DNA from 3 places in the Desulfovibrio sp. 86 genome. Region 1 is predicted to be linked to each of the others. Evidence: riboswitches for the same ligand, from Rfam matches in the RefSeq annotation. Region 1 holds a riboswitch; each other region holds the start of a gene.
The links. A riboswitch is a leader RNA that binds a small molecule or an ion and turns the genes downstream of it on or off. The one in region 1 is predicted to bind cobalamin.

Region 2: linked by a shared signal. The riboswitch ahead of DESU86_RS01105 (anaerobic ribonucleoside triphosphate reductase) and the one ahead of metE (5-methyltetrahydropteroyltriglutamate--homocysteine S-methyltransferase) in region 1 are both predicted to bind cobalamin.
Region 3: linked by a shared signal. The riboswitch ahead of DESU86_RS07080 (sirohydrochlorin cobaltochelatase) and the one ahead of metE (5-methyltetrahydropteroyltriglutamate--homocysteine S-methyltransferase) in region 1 are both predicted to bind cobalamin.

What each region holds. Positions count from the first base shown of each region.
Region 1 covers NZ_LR738849.1:1,462,243-1,465,517, reverse strand. The annotation lists gene metE (5-methyltetrahydropteroyltriglutamate--homocysteine S-methyltransferase) at 1-1,667, opposite strand, end outside; cobalamin riboswitch at 1,906-2,085, opposite strand; gene DESU86_RS06215 (hypothetical protein) at 2,425-3,275, opposite strand, start outside.
Region 2 covers NZ_LR738849.1:266,437-269,711, reverse strand. The annotation lists gene DESU86_RS01115 (M16 family metallopeptidase) at 1-8, shown strand, start outside; gene DESU86_RS01110 (hypothetical protein) at 434-646, opposite strand; cobalamin riboswitch at 828-1,009, shown strand; gene DESU86_RS01105 (anaerobic ribonucleoside triphosphate reductase) at 1,221-3,275, shown strand, end outside.
Region 3 covers NZ_LR738849.1:1,700,080-1,703,354, reverse strand. The annotation lists gene DESU86_RS07085 (30S ribosomal protein S1) at 1-790, opposite strand, end outside; cobalamin riboswitch at 957-1,180, shown strand; gene DESU86_RS07080 (sirohydrochlorin cobaltochelatase) at 1,215-2,135, shown strand; gene DESU86_RS07075 (helix-turn-helix transcriptional regulator) at 2,484-3,260, shown strand.

The DNA.
Region 1 (3,275 bases):
CCCTTGACGGGCTTTTGCGTCAGGGACTGGGCATAGCGCGCCCAGGCCACGGTCATGGGGGCCTTGCGGTACACGTCGCCATAGATGACGGGCGGCTTAACGCAGCGGCTGCCATAGCTCTGCACCCAGCCGTTGCGCGTAAAGCAGAAGCCGCCAAGCTGCTGCCCAAAATACTCCACCATATCGTTGCGCTCGGCCTCGCCGTGCACGAGAACGTCCAGACCAAGCTCCTCCTGCTTTTTGATGCAGGCGGCGATCTCGGCCTTGATGGCGGCTTCGTAGTCGGCCTGGGTCATTTGACCGCGCTTGAAGGCCAGCCGCGTCTTGCGGATATGGTCTGTCTGCGGGAAAGAACCGATGGTGGTGGTGGGCAGAAGCGGCAGACGCAGCCAGGCCTGAGCCTGCTTGCGCGCGGCGAAGGGGGATTTGCGGGCCAGCATGGCCGGGGTCACTGCGGCGGCGCGCTCGCGCACCCGTGCCAGCACTGTGTCGGCATGGGCCTGGGCCTCGGCCAGCACAGCGGCGTTGGTTGCCAGAATGTCCGCGCCCTGGCCCTGGCCCTGGCCCTGGGCAATGGCCTTGAGGTCGGCCAGTTCAGCGCATTTCTGCACGGCAAAGGCCATGCGGTTCTTGATGTGGGCAGGCAGGTCGGTTTCTTCCGCGAGATCCACGGGGCTGTGCAAAAGCGAGCAGGAAGAGGCCAGAAGCACACGGTCAGCGCCAAGGGCGCTCACGGCGCGGTTCATGAGGCTGGCGGCCTGCGCGTAGTCGGTCTTCCAGATATTGCGTCCGTTGACCAGTCCGAGGGACAGGGCCATGTGATCGGGCAGGGCGGCGAGCACGGCGTCCAGTTGGCCGGAGCCGCGCACAAGGTCGATATGCAGGGCCGCGCAGCCGCTGTTTACGGCCAGAGCAAGGTGATTTTTCAGCTGGCCGAAGTAGGTCGCCAGCAAAAGTCTGGCTGATCCGGCGCGGGCCGTCGCCGCATTGAGCGTGGCGTATGTTTGGGCAAAGCGCGCGGTGGCAGGGGCGGGCAGCAGTTCGGTGCAGAGCACGGGTTCTTCAATCTGAATGCACTGGCAGAGCGGAGCCAGCTGTTCCAGCAGCGCCGTGTAGGCTGCCAGCACCTCGTCCAGCCGCGCCCACGGATCAGCGCCGTTCTGGCCCTTGGCCAGGGCCAGCCAGGTGAAGGGGCCGATGATGGCGGCCTTGGGCGTGAAGCCCTTGGCGGCGGCGCGCCGGGTGGCTTCCAGCACGGGGTGTTCACCGGGCGTCCAGACGGCGTCGGCTTCGATTTCCGGCACAAGATAGTGGTAGTTGGTGTCAAACCACTTGGTCATCTCCATGGCCGGAATGTTGCGTGAGGCGTCGCCGCGCGCCAGAGCGAAATAGCGCGTCAGGGCGTCCTTGCCGCAGTGGGCAAAGCGGGCGGGCACGGCCCCAAGCATGAGGCTTGTGTCCAGCATGCGGTCATAGAGGGAAAAATCGCCCGTAGTCACGTAGCTCAAGCCGGCCTCGCGCTGGATGGCCCAATGGCTTTCCTGAAGCTGGTGCGCTGTGCCGGTGAGATCCTGGGCAAAAGTGTCGCCACGCCAAAAAGATTCGAGAGCCTGTTTCAGCTCGCGCTGCCTGCCCATGGAGGGAAAGCCGAGAATGTGGGTACGCATGGTTGCTCCTTTCATATGGTGTTGAAAGGGCAGTCTTTTTCACGCTAGAGCTTGTATACCTGAAATGGCGTGTGACCCGCCGGTCTTGCCGCCACTTCACAATACGGATGCAATCCGTACCGACGCGCGGCATTGGTATGCCGCACGGCTCTGGTCGGGCGCGCCAACGCCTGACCGGGCACTTGCCTGAACGCGAGACAGTACTGCCTTGCCGCCGGATGGCGGCAGGTGATGAGGCGTCTCCTGGCTTCCGGCCCCTGCGCGTTTGTGGTTGCGCGTGGCCGTACCTTCCCGTCCCCGGAGCAGATCGATGTTGCGGCATTCCCAACATGTTGACGGTCTGGTCAGTGAACAGTGGCACGGCGCGGGTTTGTGCCGATTACAGTGGCGCGTCCGCAACGGATTTTCACCGTTTTCCGTTTCTCATCACAATATCTAGATAAATTGATATATAACAGCGGGCATGGTGTCAAGCGCAGACAGGCCAAGAATGGTGACGGGTCGCTCTTGAGTCTCAGGGCGGAATGCTGCTGAGCCGCAAATGCAAGGCTGCTTTGATTTGGAACAGTTTTGGTCTTGTGTGGAGTGGCAAGGCGCGGGAGTAACCTGCCACCTGCTTAGGCAGCACTGTTATAAGCGGAACTAAATAAAAGTTTTAGGGGGAGGGGGTGTGGGGGAGGAGACCCTTTTTCAAAAGGGTCCCTCCCCCACAAAGCTTTTCAGCCACCAAGCATTCCCAAAAGAAAATGCTCCGCGTTTAATCCTGGCGGGTGAGGTGGTAGACGGCGGGAATCATATACATGAGGCTCACAAGTTGGCGCGTGGGCTCGTAGCGCGTGGCCACCACGACGGAGCCGAGGTTCCAGAGGTGATCGTCGTCGCTTTCGCCTGCGGAGGGCGCGCCGAAGCGTTCGCTGACCATGCGCACGATGGCCTGCGCCGTGGCCTTGTCCGGCACGGCGTATTCCAGTTCCGCAAAGCCCAGGGGCGAGGGGCGGCCTGGCCCGTAGCAGAAGGCCGCCTGCCGCGCGCCGGGCACAAGCGCGCCGGGCGTGTAGGTGTCGCAGATATAGGCGTCGTCCTGTCGGGACGCGCGCATGCCCGCCTTGGCGAGGGCGTCGCGCATGGCGGGTCGGGTGGCGGTGTCCAGGCGCAGGCCAAAAAGCACGGCACTGGGGCGTGAGGCGGAAGGTCCGGCCATGTCTTCCAGTTCCTTCATGGCGTGGATGGACCCGCGCATGGCAGCCGCGTAGAGCAGAAGTGTGGCGCGTGCCTGATTTTTTTCCACTCCCTGACCGGTGCGGTAAAGATGGCCGAGGCGGGCCAGGGCGTCTGTCTGCTGCTGCGCCGCCGCATGGCTGTACCAGGCTGCGGCCGCCTTGTGGTCTTGGGGCACGCCGTGCCCGCTCTCATACATGAGGCCGAGGTTGTACTGGGCTTCGGGTTGCCCCTGCCGGGCTGCGAGGTCAAACCAGCGGGCGGCCTCTTGGGGGTTGGCGTCAATGCCGCGCCCCTGCTCCAGCATGCGCCCGTAGTTGCTCATGCCGGACGGATGTCCTGCGGAAGCGGAGCGGGCAAACCAGTAGAGCGCGCGCCCTTCGTCCATAT
Region 2 (3,275 bases), 1.2 Mb from region 1:
TGCCCTGACAGCAACCCGGGCAGGGTTGAGAGTACACACGAGCCCTGTGACACACACTGACAAAAAACCTCCGGCCCCAGGGCCGGAGGTTTTTGTCTGATGGCTGGGAGCAACCGTTTGAAGTTTTTTTGTGGGGGAGGGACCCTTTTGCAAAAGGGTCTCCTCCCCCACGCCCCCACCCCCTAAAACTCTTACTGTATCTGTATGTTGGTATGGTGAAAAAGGAGGCCAAGGGCCGCGTCTTTCAGTCAGAACGCCTTGCGCGCGGGGGTTCGCGGGAGGGCACGTGGGCTTGCGCAGAGGAGCATGCCTGCGTCACGGGACAGGGGGGAGTGCAGGCATCACCGATACGTGCGGCATGCCCATGTTTATACGGCCGGGACAAGATCATTTTGCCAGTTAATTACGTATATTTAACTGAATTTATTGTATATTATGAATTGTCTTCACGCTTCTTGGTAATATTTCTTAAAAAAATATGCCCCTGTAAAAATGGCAAATGGTGCGGTTTTCCAGAGGCCGCATCTGCAAAGCCGCAGTAGCCAAGGGTTTGAACAGCCTTGAAATCGTCAGGGCAGTGCGCTAGATTGTTGCTCGCACCAAGGGAGTCATCAGCCAAACATATAAAAGGCTGCGGAACTTTCAATGGCGGTTCCGGCAGTGTATTTTCGGGCAGGGTATAGCTCGCGCCCAGTACTTTTTTGCGGCCTTTTTTCAGGTTTGAATGAACGCTTTATAATAAAATTTATCAATAAAAACTGCACTGTTCCTACGTGACTAGGAAGCCTTTTTTGCTTACCCCAATTGACAGGATGCAGTTCTTTTGAGATTTTCTAGACATTGAAAGCGCCCTATGGGCTTAATAGAGAATCCCGTGAAAAACGGGAGCGGACCCGCCGCCGTAAGCCGCACAAACGCCGCCTTTCTTCATGCGCCACTGGGGCAATGCCCTGGGAAGGCCGAAAGGCGGTTGGCAAGCCGGAAGACCTGCTTTCAACAATACCCAACGGCTGTCGGGTATAATCCCTAACAGTCATACTATGGATTGTCGGCACGGGGCCTTTGCCGGCCAATCCTTTGCGGGAACGACCTGTTCCCGGCTACAGGCTTGCCCCTGGGTTTACTTTACCGCCCCATACGTTACTGGTGTCCCCTTCGTTCGTTATGCGAACGAACTTTTTTCACAGTTTTTTTCACAGTTGTTATGGGAGTCTTCCTCCATGCCCGCCAGCATCACTAAGCGCGATGGCACGGCAGTGCCTTTTGATTCTGTCAAGATTCTCAACGCCATTACCAAGGCCAATCAGGCCGTTGGCGGTGAGGATATGTCCCCTACAGACCTTTTGTTCGTAACTGAAAAAGTTTGCAAAAAGCTGGATGCCCGCAGCCTCAAGCACGTTGAAGAAATTCAGGATCTTGTTGAAGAAACGCTGATCCAGTACGACTACGCCAAGACGGCCAAGGCATACATCCTGTACCGCGCCGAGCATACGAAAATCCGTAATGCGGAATCGTATCTCATGGATATCTATAAAAAGCTTACGTATTCTCCTGCCCTTCACGAAGACATCAAGCGCGAAAACGCCAATATTGACGGCGATACCGCCATGGGCACCATGCTCAAGTACGGATCCGAGGGGTCCAAGTACTTTATCGACAACTACATTCTGCCCAAGGATGCCTCGGCCGCGCACATCAATGGCGACATCCATATTCATGACAAAGATTTCTACATGCTCACGGAAACGTGCTGCCAGATAGACCTTATCCCGCTGTTTAAAAACGGTTTTTCCACCGGGCACGGTTATCTGCGCGAACCCAACGCCATTGAAAGCTATTCGGCTCTGGCCTGCATAGCCATCCAGGCCAACCAGAATGAAATGCACGGCGGTCAGAGTGTGCCGCATTTCGACTTCGCCATGAGCGAAGGCGTCATTAAAACGTATCGCAAGGAATACGAAAGGGCCTTTAGCTCCTTTGTACGTATTGCCATGCATATGAAAGCCCAGGACTCGGCGGCTTTTACCGAAAAACTGCTGGCCAGCGTTGAACTGTGCCCGCGCCTTGGCAATATGGAAGAATTTGGCCGCAAACTTGATCAGGCCGTCGCAGCGGAACAGAAGGCCATGTTGGGTGAAGCCCATGCCTATGCCGCTGAGGAAGCCCTGAAGTATACCGAGCGGCGCACCTATCAGGCCATGGAAGCCCTTATCCACAACCTGAACACCATGAATTCGCGCGCAGGGGCCCAGGTGCCTTTCAGTTCCATCAACTATGGCACTGACACCTCCGCCGAAGGGCGCATGGTGACCAAGAACCTGCTCAAGGCCACCAAGGCGGGCCTCGGCAACGGGGAAACATCCATCTTTCCCGTGCAGATTTTCAAGGTGAAGTCCGGGGTCAATTACAACAAAGAAGATCCCAATTACGACCTTTTTCAGTTGGCCATCGAGGTTTCAGCCATGCGGCTGTTCCCGAACTTCAGTTTTCTGGATGCTCCGTTCAACCTGCAGTACTACAAGCCGGGCGACTACAACAGCGAAGTGGCCTATATGGGCTGCCGCACGCGGGTTCTCGGCAATGTCTATGACAAGGACAGGCAGGTGACCTGCGGACGCGGCAACCTGAGCTTTACCTCGGTCAATCTTCCCCGGTTGGGCCTTGAAGCCCAAGGCGACGTCAAAAAGTTCTTTGCTCTGCTGGACGACAGGATTGATTTGGTTTTTCGCCAGCTTATGCACAGGCTCAAAATTCAGAGCTCCAAAAAGGTGCGCAACTACCCCTTCCTCATGGGCGAGGGCATCTGGCTTGACTCCGATAAGCTGGGCTGGGACGACAGCATTGAAGAGGTCCTGAAGCACGGTACGCTCAGCATGGGCTTCATCGGCCTGGCTGAAGCCCTCATGTCCCTGCTTGGCAAGCACCATGGCGAAAGTGAAGAGGCACAGAAGCTCGGCCTTGAAATCATCAGCCATATGCGCAAGCGCTGCGATGACGAGTCGGAAAAGACAGGGCTGAACTTCTCGCTCATCGCGACTCCGGCGGAAAGCCTCAGTGGCCGCTTTGTCTCTCTGGACAAGGGCAAGTTCGGCAGCATTCCCGGCATTACGGACAGGGATTACTATACCAACTCCTTCCATGTGCCCGTGTACTGCCATATCAAGGCATTTAAAAAAATCGAGATTGAGGCTCCATACCATGCGCTGACCAACGCGGGCCATATCACCTATGTGGAGCTTGATGGCGATACCTGCAAAAATCCTGAAGCTTTTGAG
Region 3 (3,275 bases), 240 kb from region 1:
TGTTTTCGCGGTCAAAGGAAAGCACCTTCAGGGTCAGTTCCTGACCGATGGTGATCATTTCCTTGGGATGGCGAATGCGCTTCCAGCTCATATCGGTGATGTGCAGCAGGCCGTCGAGGCCGCCCAGGTCAACGAACACGCCGTATTCGGTGATGTTCTTGGCCTTGCCCTGCACAGTCTGATTTTCTTCGAGGGTGCGCAGCAGATCCTGGCGCTTGGAATCGCGTTCTTCTTCAAGCAGCACGCGGCGCGAAACAATGACATTGCTGCGGCGGCGGTTGATCTTGAGCACGCGGAATTCGAACTCCTGGTTGACCAGGGCGTCCATGTCCGGCACGGGACGCAGATCCACATGAGAACCGGGCAAAAATGCCTCGACTCCGCCGATGTCCACGGTGTACCCGCCCTTGATGCGGCGTACGATGTGGCCCGTGATGACCCTGTTGTTTTCCTGCACGTCTTCGAGCTGGTCGAAAACCTGCATGCGTTTGGCCTTTTCAAAAGAAAGGGTAATGGTGCCGTCGTTTTCGTTCTTGCGAACAACGTACACGTCCACCTTGTCGCCCACGGCAACGACCATGTTGCCGGCAGCATCGCGAAATTCAGCCGCGGGAATCTGCCCCTCGGACTTGAAGTTCACGTCCACCAGCACATTGTCTTCGTCCACGCGAACGATTTCGCCCTTGGTGATAGAGCCTTCTTCAAGGTCGCCAAAATCGGAAGTGAGGTAGTTTTCGAGAGCACTCTCGAAATTCATTTCGGTTTCGTGCCCGGTTTCCAAGCCTGCCATATGTCCAGCCTCCAAACATGATTTCCCTTTTTCAAAGGGAGGTCGCATATGTAGCAGAAATTTGCCGGAAGAACAAGGAAAAATACGGCCTGAACGGCCAAGAAGGCCGCGCTGCTGCCCCTGTGCAGGACCTCATGTGGCGGCTGGCGCAACCTCCCGCCCTCCTTGACATTTGACGCGCCCTGTTGTCCTGTATCCCTTTGGCGGGGAATTTCGTGCAAGTCGAAAACAGTCGCGCTGCGGTAAGAGGGGACAAGGTTTCTTTTCGCCTGCTCAGGATGGGCGGCGTTTGACAGCCAATCGCGCAAGCGGTGAAGGCGAAACCAAGGCGCTGGCCCTGCGGCCACACAGCCCTCAAGTCCGAACACCCGCCGGGGCCACAGCCCTTTTGCGAACCTTTCAACGCGATATTGAGGAGGTTGCCATGCCGCGCATCCTGTCACACGTCGGGCTTCGCCCGCTGCTTTTCGTCCTGCTGCTGCTGGCGGCGCTTGCCGTGCACGGCACAAGCTACGCCACAGATGCCGCTGCCCCCAAGGAAGGCATTTTGCTGGTGGCCTTCGGCACCAGCGTTCCCGAAGCCCAGCCCGCCTTCAAGGCTGTGGACGCGGAATTTAAAAAAGCCTTTCCCGGCGCGCCTGTGGTCTGGGCCTACACATCACAGATCATTCGTAAAAAACTGGCCGCACAGGGACATCCTGTGGGCAGCATCAGCGACGGCATGGCCCAACTGGCCAAGGACGGCGTAAAGGTTGTGCGCGTGCAGTCCCTGCATGTTCTGGCCGGTGAAGAATTTACCGAGCTTGAGCGGGCCGTGCTGCTTGACGTGAGCAAGAACCCCGGCCGCTTTGAGGCTGTTTTTATGGGCCGCCCCATGCTTGAGTCCAAGCCTGACGCCCAGGAACTTCTGGCCGCCATTCTGGCCGACACCAAAAGCCAGCGCGGCAAAAACACCGCCCTTGTGCTCATGGGCCACGGCCAGAGCCATGGCCGCGCAGACCTGGCCTTTGAAGGCGTGCGCGCTGTTTTCACGGCCACGGACAAAAACATCCATATGGCCACGGTGGAAGGCGCGCGCAGCATTGAAGACCTGCTCAAGGAACTCAAGGCCGCCAAGGTCAAGCACGTCGTCATCGCCCCCCTCATGCTGGTGGCTGGCGACCATGCCCGCAACGACCTTGCAGGCGACGAGGACGACTCCTGGGCTTCCCAGCTTAAAAAGGCCGGCATCAAGGTTGACACCCACATCAAAGGCCTTGGCGAAACCCCCGGCGCTGCCGCCATTCTTGTGCGCCACGCCAAGGACAGCACCGACGACCTGACCAAGGAACCCAAAAAGCCGTAAAGCCCCGCAAAAGCACTTTTTCCGCATGCACGATGGGGCCGCACAGCCGCATCACACAGGAACGGTACCTTTACGCCTTTGAGCCACCCGCGTGCGGGTGGCTTTTGTTTTATCCGCCCCCACGCCATGGCCTTCCGGCGCAGTCCCCACGTTTTTCCAGAGCCTTGGGTCAGCCCGCCCCGGAATCTCCCGATACGGCGTTTTACGCCGCGTATCACCGGTTTTTATCGTTTTTTTGCGGAGTCTGGGGGTACACAATAGTGTTTTTTTCATGTAGCCTACATAAAATTCTATAGCAAAGCACCGCTGTCGGACATGATGAGCAGCTGTGACCCACGGGAGGCCCACATGCCCAAGCAAAGTCGCAAGATATCTCCACCGCGGCCCGCTGCCGCCCCCCGCCGTACCACCAGAAGCGCCCGCATCTATTCACAGGATGTGGAAAAAACCCATTGCCGCATGGCGGAAACCCAGGCCATCTTTGCCAACGCCAAACGCATGGCCGGTATGGTGGCCCGAACGCTGGGGCCTTTTTGCGAAGTGGCGGTACACGACTTCAGCGACCTTGAGCACTCCATCATCCACATCGAAGGTTCCCTTACCGGGCGCAATGTGGGCGCTCCGGCCACCAATATGGTCACCAAGGCGTGGCGTCAGGGCGGCGACAATGTGCAGGACATCATAGCCTATGCCGCCACAACGCCTTCAGGGCAGACGCTCAAGTCATCCATCAGTTTTTTGCGCACCAGTGAGGGCGAGGTCATCGGGGCTGTGTGCATACACTTTGACCTGACGGATCTGGAGCGCTTTCAGGGTGTGCTGCATGCCCTGCTGCGCTTTGAAAACGCCCCCGGCAAGGAGATGAGCGAGGCCTTCCCCTCCTGCCTTGGCGAAACCAGCGACGCCATCATCGAGACGGCCATACGGCGGGCGGGCAAGCATCCCGCCACCATGACGCGGGAAGAAAAACTCAACTTTGTGCGCATCATGGATGAAGAAGGGGCTTTTCTCATCAAGGGAATGGTGCAGTATCTGGCCAAGGCCATGCGCGTGTCCATTTACACCGTGTACAACTACATGCGGCAGGTCAAGGACGACGCCCACCGCGAAACCTCGTCAAACTGAAACAGTGTGGCGCCG